DNA from 3 places in the Providencia xihuensis genome. Region 1 is predicted to be linked to each of the others. Evidence: predicted binding sites of a transcription regulator. Region 1 holds the regulator's gene; each other region holds the start of a gene.
What was found. Region 1 encodes LexA, which represses DNA repair genes until DNA is damaged. Its sites were predicted from a motif close to TNCTGTATGTACATACAGNA; they were not measured.
Positions count from the first base shown of each region.

Region 2: a site for LexA is predicted at 1,886-1,905, ahead of ACE2AL_RS12585 (metal-dependent hydrolase). Genes of this name have one in related genera too.
Region 3: a site for LexA is predicted at 1,891-1,910, ahead of uvrA (excinuclease ABC subunit UvrA). Genes of this name have one in related genera too.

Region 1 covers NZ_CP169565.1:475,328-479,149, reverse strand. Annotated here, with positions in the region: gene ACE2AL_RS02095 (TonB-dependent receptor plug domain-containing protein) at 1-675, shown strand, start outside; gene zur (zinc uptake transcriptional repressor Zur) at 944-1,465, shown strand; gene lexA (transcriptional repressor LexA) at 1,647-2,264, opposite strand; gene ACE2AL_RS02080 (diacylglycerol kinase) at 2,402-2,776, opposite strand; gene plsB (glycerol-3-phosphate 1-O-acyltransferase PlsB) at 2,903-3,822, shown strand, end outside.
Region 2 covers NZ_CP169565.1:2,791,315-2,795,136, reverse strand. Annotated here, with positions in the region: gene ACE2AL_RS12590 (L-cystine transporter) at 1-1,114, opposite strand, end outside; gene ACE2AL_RS12585 (metal-dependent hydrolase) at 1,295-1,870, opposite strand; gene hxpB (hexitol phosphatase HxpB) at 2,062-2,727, opposite strand; gene ACE2AL_RS12575 (YniB family protein) at 3,093-3,632, shown strand.
Region 3 covers NZ_CP169565.1:592,036-595,857, forward strand. Annotated here, with positions in the region: gene uvrA (excinuclease ABC subunit UvrA) at 1-1,829, opposite strand, end outside; gene ACE2AL_RS02545 (single-stranded DNA-binding protein) at 2,279-2,800, shown strand; gene ACE2AL_RS02550 (helix-turn-helix domain-containing protein) at 3,057-3,464, opposite strand; gene ACE2AL_RS02555 (MFS transporter) at 3,719-3,822, opposite strand, start outside.

The sequences.
Region 1 (3,822 bases):
TTCTCAATTTCTGAAAGAAGCCGTTTCCCAACGCAAAAAGAGCGTTATACCAAAGAAAAAATGAAAACACCTGTCACTTTTGTTATTAACCCACATCTAAATGCAGAACGTGCGCTGACTTACGATTTAACTTACAAAGGCCATATCTCTCCTCTTTGGTCATATACCTCCAGCATTTATTACAACCATGTCTCAGATGCTATTATGGCACATCGTGTCGGTACTGATAAAAATGGAAATCCTTTATTAGAAAACCGCAATAGCGGAAAAGTCGACTACTTCGGTATTGATTTAGGCACGACAGGCCAAATTACCGATTGGATGGAAGCAGGTTTAAGCTACGGGTATATTCATGCCGATCCAAAACACTACAGCGTCAAGCATGTGGCTGAGCTGCCAACCCATAAAGCCTTTGCTTGGGTGAAATTTACCCCTTACGAACCGTTTAGTATTACGGTGACTGAAGAAGCCAGAAGCTGGGCATTTAACTATGTGGATGCTGAAAGTAAAGTGCGCGGATTTGCTAAAACTGACCTGCGTTTAGATTATGACTTAGGGCAAGGCGTTTCCGTCAATAGCTCAGTGAATAACTTATTTGATAAGTCTTATGAATATACCAATGGCTATATTGAAGAAGGTCGCAACTATTGGTTAGGTATTGAATATAAATACTAACCCATAATATATTAGGCAGAGATTTAATTCTTTGCCTAATATTTATTATCGTATCTATAGAATTCCAATATTTATTATTAATAAATAAAAATATATTCATTGTTTTCTCCATTTATTATTTCTTTTATTTTTCATTTTTATCTAACAAAATTCAGTTGAGTACATGCCCTTCTCCCTTCTACTTTCTCTTTTCAAGCTATTTCAGTCAGAAAACTATGATAAACTTGTTCCTATAGTCGATACTTAGTTTTCGAAGTTGGAGTCAAAAATGAAAAAAATGAGTGAAGATAAGATACTTGTGATGGCAGAGCGTATCTGCCAATCAAGGGGCGTTAGATTGACTCCACAGAGAGAAACCGTGTTACGTCTTATTGCACAGCAACACGGAGCTATCAGTGCCTACGATTTATTAGATTTGCTGCGTGAAGTTGAACCACAAGCAAAACCACCCACTGTTTACCGTGGGCTTGAGTTTTTAATGGAGCAAGGCTTTATTCATAAAATAGAGTCAACCAACAGCTACGTTGTTTGCCATCACTTTGATAACCCAAGTCATATCTCAGTGATGCTAATTTGTGATCATTGCGGTAGTGTGACTGAAAGTGATTGCGCAACAATAGAAGCCGCCATTATTAGCCTAGCGGAAACTAATCAGTTCCGTTTAAGGCATACTGTTGTGGAAAACCATGGTTTATGTAAAAAGTGTGATGAAATTGATAGCTGCAAAGACCACGCACACTGTAGCCATGACCATGAGCAACCGATCACTGCAAAAAAAAGTAGCAAATAACGTTGTAGAATCCACGACATTACTTATATAAGAAAAGAATACGAAAAGTAGTATAAAAAAGGATATAAAAGATAAGAACTAAGTAAAGCAGGCAGATCTCTATACATCAATGTGAAATCTGCCAGCAATAATGGAAAAATCAAACAAGCAGCGCGCCGCTACCTACCTGATAATCTAAGAATTAATACCAATCACTATTACGGATCACCCCAACTGCTAAACCCTCAATGGTGAAGCTTTGCTCGCGTAAATCGACAACAATCGGCGCAAACTCAGGATTTTCAGCGATTAACTCAACACGATTACCTTGTTGTTTAAAACGTTTAACAGTCACTTCATCATCAATGCGCGCAACAATCACTTGGCCATTATGCGCATTTTGTGTTTTATGAACTGCTAATAAGTCACCGTCCATAATACCGATGTCTTTCATCGACATACCATTCACACGTAATAGGAAATCTGCGTGAGGTTTGAAAAGTTCAGGATCAACCTGATAATGACTTTCAATATGTTCTTGTGCCAATAAAGGTTCGCCAGCGGCAACGCGCCCAATCAAAGGTAACCCTTGATCTTCAGCCTCTTCTTCAAGAAGTAGACGGATGCCTCGTGATGCCCCAGAAACAATTTCAATTACACCCTTGCGAGCCAAGGCTTTTAAATGTTCTTCTGCCGCATTAGGCGAACGAAAACCAAGACTTGCTGCTATTTCAGCACGTGTAGGAGGCATACCTGTTTGCGAAATGTGGTCACGCACCAGATCATAAACCTGCTGTTGTCGAGCCGTCAGTGCTTTCATTCCGTTCCCCTGTTTGTTTATACAGTCAAGCTGTGAGTATATACAGGTAAATGAAGATTTGAAACAGTTAAATTGCTGAATTTAGGCATTTGCTATCGATTGACTCTCTTTTCTCGACTCTAAACAACGTTTATTGGCTAGGCAGAAAAATAACGCTGCCATAAAATCAGTGCCCATATAAATAACGCTAAACCAATACTGATGAATACAGCCGCTGACCCAATATCTTTAGCGCGCCCTGAAAGTTCATGATATTCACTGCCAATACGATCAACAACAGCTTCTATTGCACTATTTAGTAACTCGACGATAGCCACCAGCACAACGGAGCTGATCAGCAATATTCTATCCACGTAACTGATATCTAAGCAAAAGGCGATAATAATCGCAATGACTGCGGCAACAGACTCCTGCCTAAATGCCGCTTCATTTATCCAAGCCGCTTTTAACCCCTTAAGGGAGTACCCTGCTGCTTTAATCACGCGGGTAAAACCCTTAGTTTGACTTGCCATATTTATTCCTTAAAAAATTCAAACAATAATCGATTTTTACAGTCAAAGTGAATCGTCAGTAACAGATCTACCAGTGGATTTCTGGTATGATTGAGCAGCATTGTTAACAAGAGGCTATAATCATTTATGTCACTATGGCGTAAAATATATTACAACACGTTGAATTTACCACTTAAATTATTGGTAAAAAGTAAACTAATTCCATCGGACCCAATTACAGAGCTGCAGCTTGATACCAACAGGCCAACGCTGTATGTATTGCCTTATCACTCTAAGTCCGACCTCCTAACGCTACGGCATCAATGCTTGGCTATCGGTCTGCCTGACCCTTTGGTTGATAACGACATCAATGGAACAAAGCTTCCTGCTTATGTGTTTATCGATGATGGCCCACGCGTATTTCGTTATTACTCACCAGATCCGCGTAAAGATTCCGTCAAAACATTCCATGCGTATTTAGATTTGCATAAAAACAATCCGAATCTGGATATTCAAATGCTCCCTGCATCGGTTATGTTTGGGCGCTCTCCAGGTCGTGAAGGGCATACCCCTGCACCACCACTGAAGCTATTAAACGGAGTGCAAAAATTCTTTGCTGTCCTGTGGTTAGGTCGTGATAGCTTTGTTCGCCTATCGCCCCCCGTTTCCATCGGGAAAATGGCGCAAGACCACGGCACAGATACCATTATTGCGAATAAATTAGCGCGTGTCGCCCGCATTCACTATTCCCGCCAACGCCTTGCGGCTGTCGGCCCGAAATTGCCCGCACGCTATGAACTATTCAATAAGCTTTTGACCTCAAAAGCGATTGAAAAAGCAGTCGAAGATGAAGCACGCAGTAAAAAAATTCCACTGAAAAAAGCACAGCAAAATGCGGTGAATATGATGGAAGAAATTGCTGCGAACTTCTCCTATGAAGCCGTGCGTTTAACTGACCGTGTACTGAGCTGGACATGGAACCGCCTCTATCAAGGCATTAATGTGCAGCATGCTGAGCGCGTTCGCCAATTAGCGCAAGATGGCCATGAAATTGTGTATGTGCCTTC
Region 2 (3,822 bases), 2.1 Mb from region 1:
TCCAAAGTGGGTCAAACGGGTTAATTCCCATGGTTGGAGCGACCATGACCGCTAACATTGCAGGGTAAATACCTGCACAACCGTTTTGGCCAATTGTTGCACCAAAAGATGCCGAGAAGCTTGCAATAGACTCAGGGATACCGAAACGGCGTGTTTGCGTTTCAATATTCAAAGGGATACTTGCAGCACTTGAACGGCTGGTAAAGGCGAATGTCAGAACAGGGCCTGCTTTCTTAAAGAATTTAATTGGATTTAAGCCAGTTGTTGCGACAAAAATACCGTGGACAACAAACATAATGCCGAGAGCGACGTAAGACGCAATAACAAAAGTGCCTAAGTTAATGATATCGTGAAGATTCGAGCTTGCGACTACTTTGATCATCAGGGCCATGACACCGTAAGGTGTTAAACGCATGACCAAACGAACTAATTTCATTGCCCAAGCTTGCATAACATCAATTGCCGCTAACGCTTTTTCACCGCGCTCTTTATCGTCTTTAAACAGTTGTAATGCAGCTACCCCTAAGAAGGCTGCAAAAATAACCACACTAATAATTGATGTCGGGTTTGCTCCAGTTAAATCCGCAAATGGATTTTTTGGAATAAACGATAAAATCAGTTGCGGTACGGTTAAATCAGAAACTTTACCAATATAGTTAGTTTCAATGGCGCTTAAACGTGCAGTTTCTGACTGACCTTGTACTAAGCCTTCTGCAGTCAGGCCAAACAGGTTGGCAATCAAAATACCGACTAGGGCTGCGATTGCGGTCGTTAACAGTAATGTTCCAATCGTTAAGAAACTAATTTTGCCCAAGGAAGACGCTTTGTGCAGTCTTGCAACAGCACTTAAGATAGATGCGAATACCAATGGCATAATCACCATTTGTAATAGCTGCACATAACCATTACCAACAATATTAAACCAAAGAATGGAGTCTTTTACTGTCTGGTGGCCGCTTCCGTAAACGAGATGCAGCACGACACCATAAGCGACACCAAAGACCAGACCGACTAACACTTTTTTAGACAGACTCCAGCCTTTTGCTCCCAGTTTTGCCAACAGTATCAGCAGTGCTACAAAGCCGAGCACATTAATAATTAGAGGAATATTCATTCCGAACTCCAAATCGTTTTTTATAAGGTATGTGACTAGCCCTTTAATCCTTATTAGTTATAAGGATTTAGTTGCTTCTAACAACTGGTTATATGATATCAACAGAGAAAACACATTTCTTATACTAAATAGTAATAAGATAGTATTATTCATGCTTACATTATATTACAAAACTGAAAATTATGTAGGGAAGCGTATATCTAGCTGATTTTGTATATATTTTATTACACTTTCTACCTGAGAATAAAAATCAAAGTGATACCCTGTAGGCAATAAGCAGGCACAAACCGTCAAAACGATTGCAATAAAACGTTCACTACGTTTGCTATTTTTGCCACGGATAATGGGAAAACAGAAACGTTGAGGTAATGGCCATAAAAATGGCACCCCTGACGGTGTTAGCATATCAGCGACTAAATGGCTCAAATAGCCTAATAAAAAAGCGTGAATGAGGTCATTAGGAATAGGCCATTGCACGGGGATCCACTGATAACATGAAAGCATTAATAACAACCATGCAAGTAAGCTATGAGTGAAACCGCGGTGACCACATAGCTTAGAAATGGGAAGTGAAAAAATACGTAGTAGCCGTCCAGGTAGAGAAGATGGATGATCAATATCGGGTAATAATGCACCTAATAACGCGCCTGGAACCAAGTGCAGCCAATCACCTTGAGCAAGCTCAGGGGTGACTTGGAGTTTATGGGCCATTATCAAAGAGGCGACGGAAAAAAGCAGATGCCCTTCAGCGGTCATGGTGGATAAAATACCATCTGTTTATCTATACAGTTAATTGGCAGTATAAAGTGTTTGAAAAGAATAAGATAGAGGAGACAAGGTAAAAAAACTCTTATTTATTAGCAAATAAGGAAAGGATTTAATATTTTTTGGTTATTCCCCTACCTAAGTCAGATAGGGGTGAACATAAATTACACACATGGCTATAACTAGCGTAAATGTTTTGATTCTAATTCATTTAGAGAGCTTAATTTAATATCCGCTAAACCAAAACGTGGATCATTAAAGTGTTTGCTATCTGGCACGACAATAGAGCGCATTCTCGCGGCTTTGGCTGAAATCATACCATTAAATGAATCTTCTAAAGATGCACAATGAATTGGTTTGGTTGATAGTGCAGAAGCAGCTTTCAGATAAACTTCAGGGTGTGGTTTACTCAATGGTAAGTCAGCCGCTGAAATGACAGCAGAAAAATAGTCGCGAATATCCAGCAGATTTAACACTTTTTCAAGCATATACAATGGTGATGCAGATGCCAGTGCAATTTTTAAATCCATTGAACGACACAGTTCCATAGCATGTTGCACACCAGGTAAAATAGGGCGGGTTTCTTCAACTAAGCCCACAACGCGGTCGATAATCCGTTGTTTGGCTTCTTGTTGGCTGCATCCATGCCAAGGTGAGGCTTGGTACCAAAGCTCAACAACATGGTCAATACGTAAACCCAAAGTATCAGGCAGAGTGTTGGCAATCGCAAGGTCAACGCCTAACTGTGAAAAGACCTCAAGTTCAGCTTGCTCCCAAAAAGGTTCCGAATCGATCAATAAACCATCCATATCAAAAATAACGGATTGGATGGGAAGGTTATGGTACATGTTAAAACTCCATTCATGTAAACCCTATTGCCAATAAGCTTTACCCTTGTGGCAGTAGGAATTAAGGGAACTTACCCAGCGATAATAGTATTTATTTACTAACTGACTATGATATCAGCAAACGAACAAATATTCGTATTAATTGAATGGGTGATTGTAACAACTCAACACTAAAGCGAATAGGCACAGATGGTGAAAGTTGTTTATCTAATGTGTTTTTAAAAATGTTTAAAGTTCTGAAAGTTATTACACAATCATCATTTTACAAGGTAAATTTGGAGGCATTTAATAATTTCGGCTATTATTATCCCTGAAAAGTCACCATGAAAATTTATCGAGAATAATAACTCTGAGGAAGAGCAGTAATGAATTACCACAATGCTAATTATGTCGCAATCGGCAAACGTATTCTGGGTTGGGTTGTTTTTCTGGTAGCTTTAATTTCGACGTTGGCGTCTTTAGTTAAACTCGCGGGGATGAAAGGGCTGACAGGTGAGGGGATCAACGCTGTTGCCAATGATTTTATTAAACTAATGGCGGAAATGACACGGCAAACCACACCATTTTTAAATTTCTTCTGGAATAATTCGCCTGTACCACAAGTTGCCAATGGTTTTTCAGGTAGCAACCTTGGCTTTATTCTTATCTTTATCTTTATTTTTGTTGGTTTGGCTCTCAGTGCATCAGGGCTAAGAATGTACCGACAAATTAAATTTATTCGCGAAAGCCTTGAAGATCATGTGATTTTGGAAAAAGCCAAAGGTATCGAGCTGTCCAAAGCAGAGCTGGAAGCAAACGTCACCATTCCAAGGCACACCATTTTTACCCAATTTTTTATTCTTTATTTCTGGCCAGTTGTACTTTTAATAGGGCTGTATTTTATCCTTAAATTACTTAACTGGTAATTTTCGTCATACTTCGAACTGTAGCGGTGTTGGCCTCACTCAGCTACTTGGGTCACATACTTGTGTATGCTCCCCAAGCTATCTTCGTTTGCCGCCTAGCTACAGTCCGAATTATTTAGAAAATACGTTTTTGTCATACTTTGACCTGTAGCGGTGTTGGCTTAGTCACATACTTATGTATGTGATTAAG
Region 3 (3,822 bases), 120 kb from region 1:
TCTTTATTGACAGGAACTCGCTGTTTCGGAATTTCAATTCGTCGTTCACCGCTTAAGAACTTACCTGTTAAGGAGTCAGGATTCGCAACAATATCTTCTAATGTACCTTGGGCGACAATTTGACCACCATGTACCCCCGCACCTGGGCCAATATCAATCACATGATCAGCGGCGCGAATAGCATCTTCATCGTGCTCTACGACGATCACGGTATTGCCTAAATCACGCAGGTGGATCAAGGTTTCTAACAGGCGATCGTTATCCCGTTGATGCAGGCCAATTGACGGTTCATCAAGCACATACATCACACCCACTAAACCTGCACCAATTTGGCTAGCAAGGCGAATACGCTGTGCTTCACCACCTGATAAGGTATCTGCGGAACGTGACAAACTTAAGTAGTTTAAGCCAACGTTAACTAAGAATTTAAGGCGGTCACCAATTTCTTTCAGTACTTTTTCAGCAATTTGCGCGCGCTGGCCACTGAGTTTTAAGTTTTGGAAAAACTCCATCGCATGGCCAATACTGTAATCTGCGATTTCAGGTAACGTGGTGTTTTCAACAAATACAAAGCGTGCTTCTTTACGTAAACGCGTTCCATTACAGGAAACACAAGGGCGGTTACTGATATATTTTGCGAGTTCTTCACGAACGGCGGTGGATTCGGTTTCTTTATAACGGCGCTCCATATTATTGAGAACACCTTCGAATGGATGGCGGCGAACGGTAATATCCCCGCGATCATTACGATATTTAAACTCAATGGTTTCTTTGCCTGAACCGTACAAAATGATTTTTTGCACTGCAGGGCTGAGTGAATCATAAGGGGCTTCAACATCAAACTTATAGTGCTCAGCCAATGACATTAGCATCTGGAAATAATAAAAGTTACGACGATCCCAGCCGCGAATAGCGCCGCCTGCTAAAGAAATTTCTGTGTTTTGTAACACGCGTTCAGGGTCAAAAAATTGCTGAACGCCTAAACCATCACAGCTTGGGCAAGCCCCAGCTGGGTTATTAAAGGAAAACAGACGCGGTTCTAGTTCCACCATGCTATAGCCACAAACGGAACACGCAAAGTTTGCAGAGAAGACCAGCTCTTCTGCTTGTGGATCGTCCATATCGGCAACAACAGCGGTACCACCAGAAAGCTCTAGCGCGGTTTCAAATGACTCAGCTAAACGTTGCGCGATGTCATCGCGGATTTTAAAGCGATCAACCACGACTTCAATGGTGTGCTTTTTCTGTAATTCGAGTTTAGGGGGATCAGAAAGATCGCAAACTTCCCCGTCAATGCGTGCGCGGATATAACCTTGGCTCGCTAAGTTATCGAGTAATTTAACGTGTTCCCCTTTACGATCTTTGACGACGGGAGCAAGTAACATCATACGGCGATCCATTGGCTGCGCTAAAACATTATCAACCATCTGGCTGACGGTTTGCGCTGCTAATGGAATATCATGATCAGGGCAGCGAGGCTCACCAACCCGCGCAAACAATAACCGCAAATAGTCATGAATTTCAGTGATGGTTCCCACGGTAGAACGTGGGTTATGTGAAGTGGACTTTTGTTCAATCGAAATCGCAGGAGAGAGCCCTTCAATATGGTCTACATCAGGCTTTTCCATTAAGGACAGGAACTGGCGCGCGTAGGCAGAAAGTGACTCAACATACCGGCGCTGGCCCTCTGCATACAGGGTATCAAAGGCTAAAGAGGATTTTCCAGAGCCTGACAAACCCGTGATAACAATCAGTTTATCACGAGGAATAACGAGATTGATGTTCTTCAGATTATGCGTGCGTGCGCCGCGGACTTCGATATTATCCATTTACCACTTCCCGGATGATTTGATATTGAACAATCGCAAGCGATCATTATCACATATTTTTCCCTGAATGGATATACAGTACTCGTTATATTTTCTGGCCTGTACCGATTTAAATTCGCTGTGTTGTTGGCTGCGCTTAGTTGCGTAGTAGTAAGCTCCCTACGATGCATTCATTTACCGACTAGCTGTATTCAGAATCGAATGTTTTGAGGTGAAAAATACAAAATTACAAACAAATTCAAGGGGAAAAATAATTTGTTGGAAGGCGTGCTACTGAGAGAATAATTTTGTGTCTATACTGAAAAAAGTGCTCTGGGATTTCACTTAATTTTGGAAAGCGTTTCGCAAGTTTAAATATGCAATTTCAATTGTTGGTGCAAATCAGTTCGGTCATTGGTAAACTTCAAGGCTAATCCAGAGATTAAAATTCAATGCATCAGGAGCAATAAATGGCCAGCAGAGGCGTAAATAAAGTAATTCTTATCGGTAACCTAGGGCAAGATCCTGAAATCCGTTATATGCCTAACGGCGGAGCTGTGGCAAACCTGACTCTGGCAACTTCTGAAAGCTGGCGCGATAAGCAAACTGGCGAGATGCGTGAAAAAACTGAATGGCATCGCGTGGTGATTTTCGGCAAATTAGCTGAAGTTGCAGGTGAATACTTGAAAAAAGGTTCACAAGTCTATATCGAAGGGTCTTTGCAAACGCGCAAATGGCAAGACCAAAGCGGTCAAGATCGCTACACGACGGAAGTGGTTGTGAATATTGGCGGTTCTATGCAAATGTTAGGTGGTCGTGGCGGTGATGCGCCATCACAAGGCCAAGGTGGTCAAGGTGGTTGGGGTCAACCTCAACAGCCACAAGCTGCACAACAATTCAGTGGTGGCGGTGCTGCACCTGCACGCTCACAAGCGCCAGCACCACAAAATAATGAGCCACCAATGGATTTCGATGACGATATCCCGTTTTAATTTGTTATTTTAATAACTATAAATATATAAAAGGCTTCCTCGTGAAGCCTTTATTCTTTTATATTTTAAATATAACTATCAAATAAAAATTTTTTATTAAGATAATAAAATAAAAAATGGTTATAAACCTTAAGGGATTATTAATTTTTTTATCAAAAATAAATAATAAAAAAGCTCCAGTAATTAACTTACTTGGAGCTTTGTATTGAAGGTGGAATAAAAAGGGTAAGTACAAATTTTATTTTCATATTGCGTATCAGGCTACTTTAGGTTCCAGTAGTAAAGGGTCATTCTGACTTTCACCGGAAATTCGGTAGACTGATGGCGACGTACCTAAATAAGCGCGGAATCGCTTTGCAAATGATTGCTGGGAGTCAAATTGGTATTTTAATGCAATATCAATTACTTGTAGTTCTGTGGTGCAGAGGTCTTTTGCTGCTTCACAAATCCGCCTTCGACGAATATATTCACCTAAAGGTATCCCGACAACCTTACGAAACACTCTTTGTAAATGCCATTTTGTATATCCAGATTTTAGTGCAATATCATCCAGTAATAGACGACTGGTTAAGTTCATTTCAATCCAAACTATTATTTCATTAACAACTGTAGATTGAAATTCTGTGTATTTCCCATTATAGGGAACAGGGATTTCTTTATACATAATGTTTTTCCTACGAGTTACTTTTTAATCATATCCTTCATTAAGTAAACAGCCAATAAATAAATACTAAACAAATAGGAATACAGGCTGTTAATTTGTTAAATGACATTAATAGCAAATTTTAATTAATCTCTAACCAGTAGTGTTTGCCTTAAGATAATATATTTATCAGGAATCGAGTAAAACGAGTGATAACTGAACCTCGATCCTACAATAAGCATTACAATCACCAGGATCGAGACAGTTCATACGGATCAGTGTGTTGGAATATATTTTTTAAGTCTCCAAAAACTGAGCAAAATAGCGATGGAAATTATAATGGATAGTATATTCATCGCTTGCCAGCCAATGGTGAAAA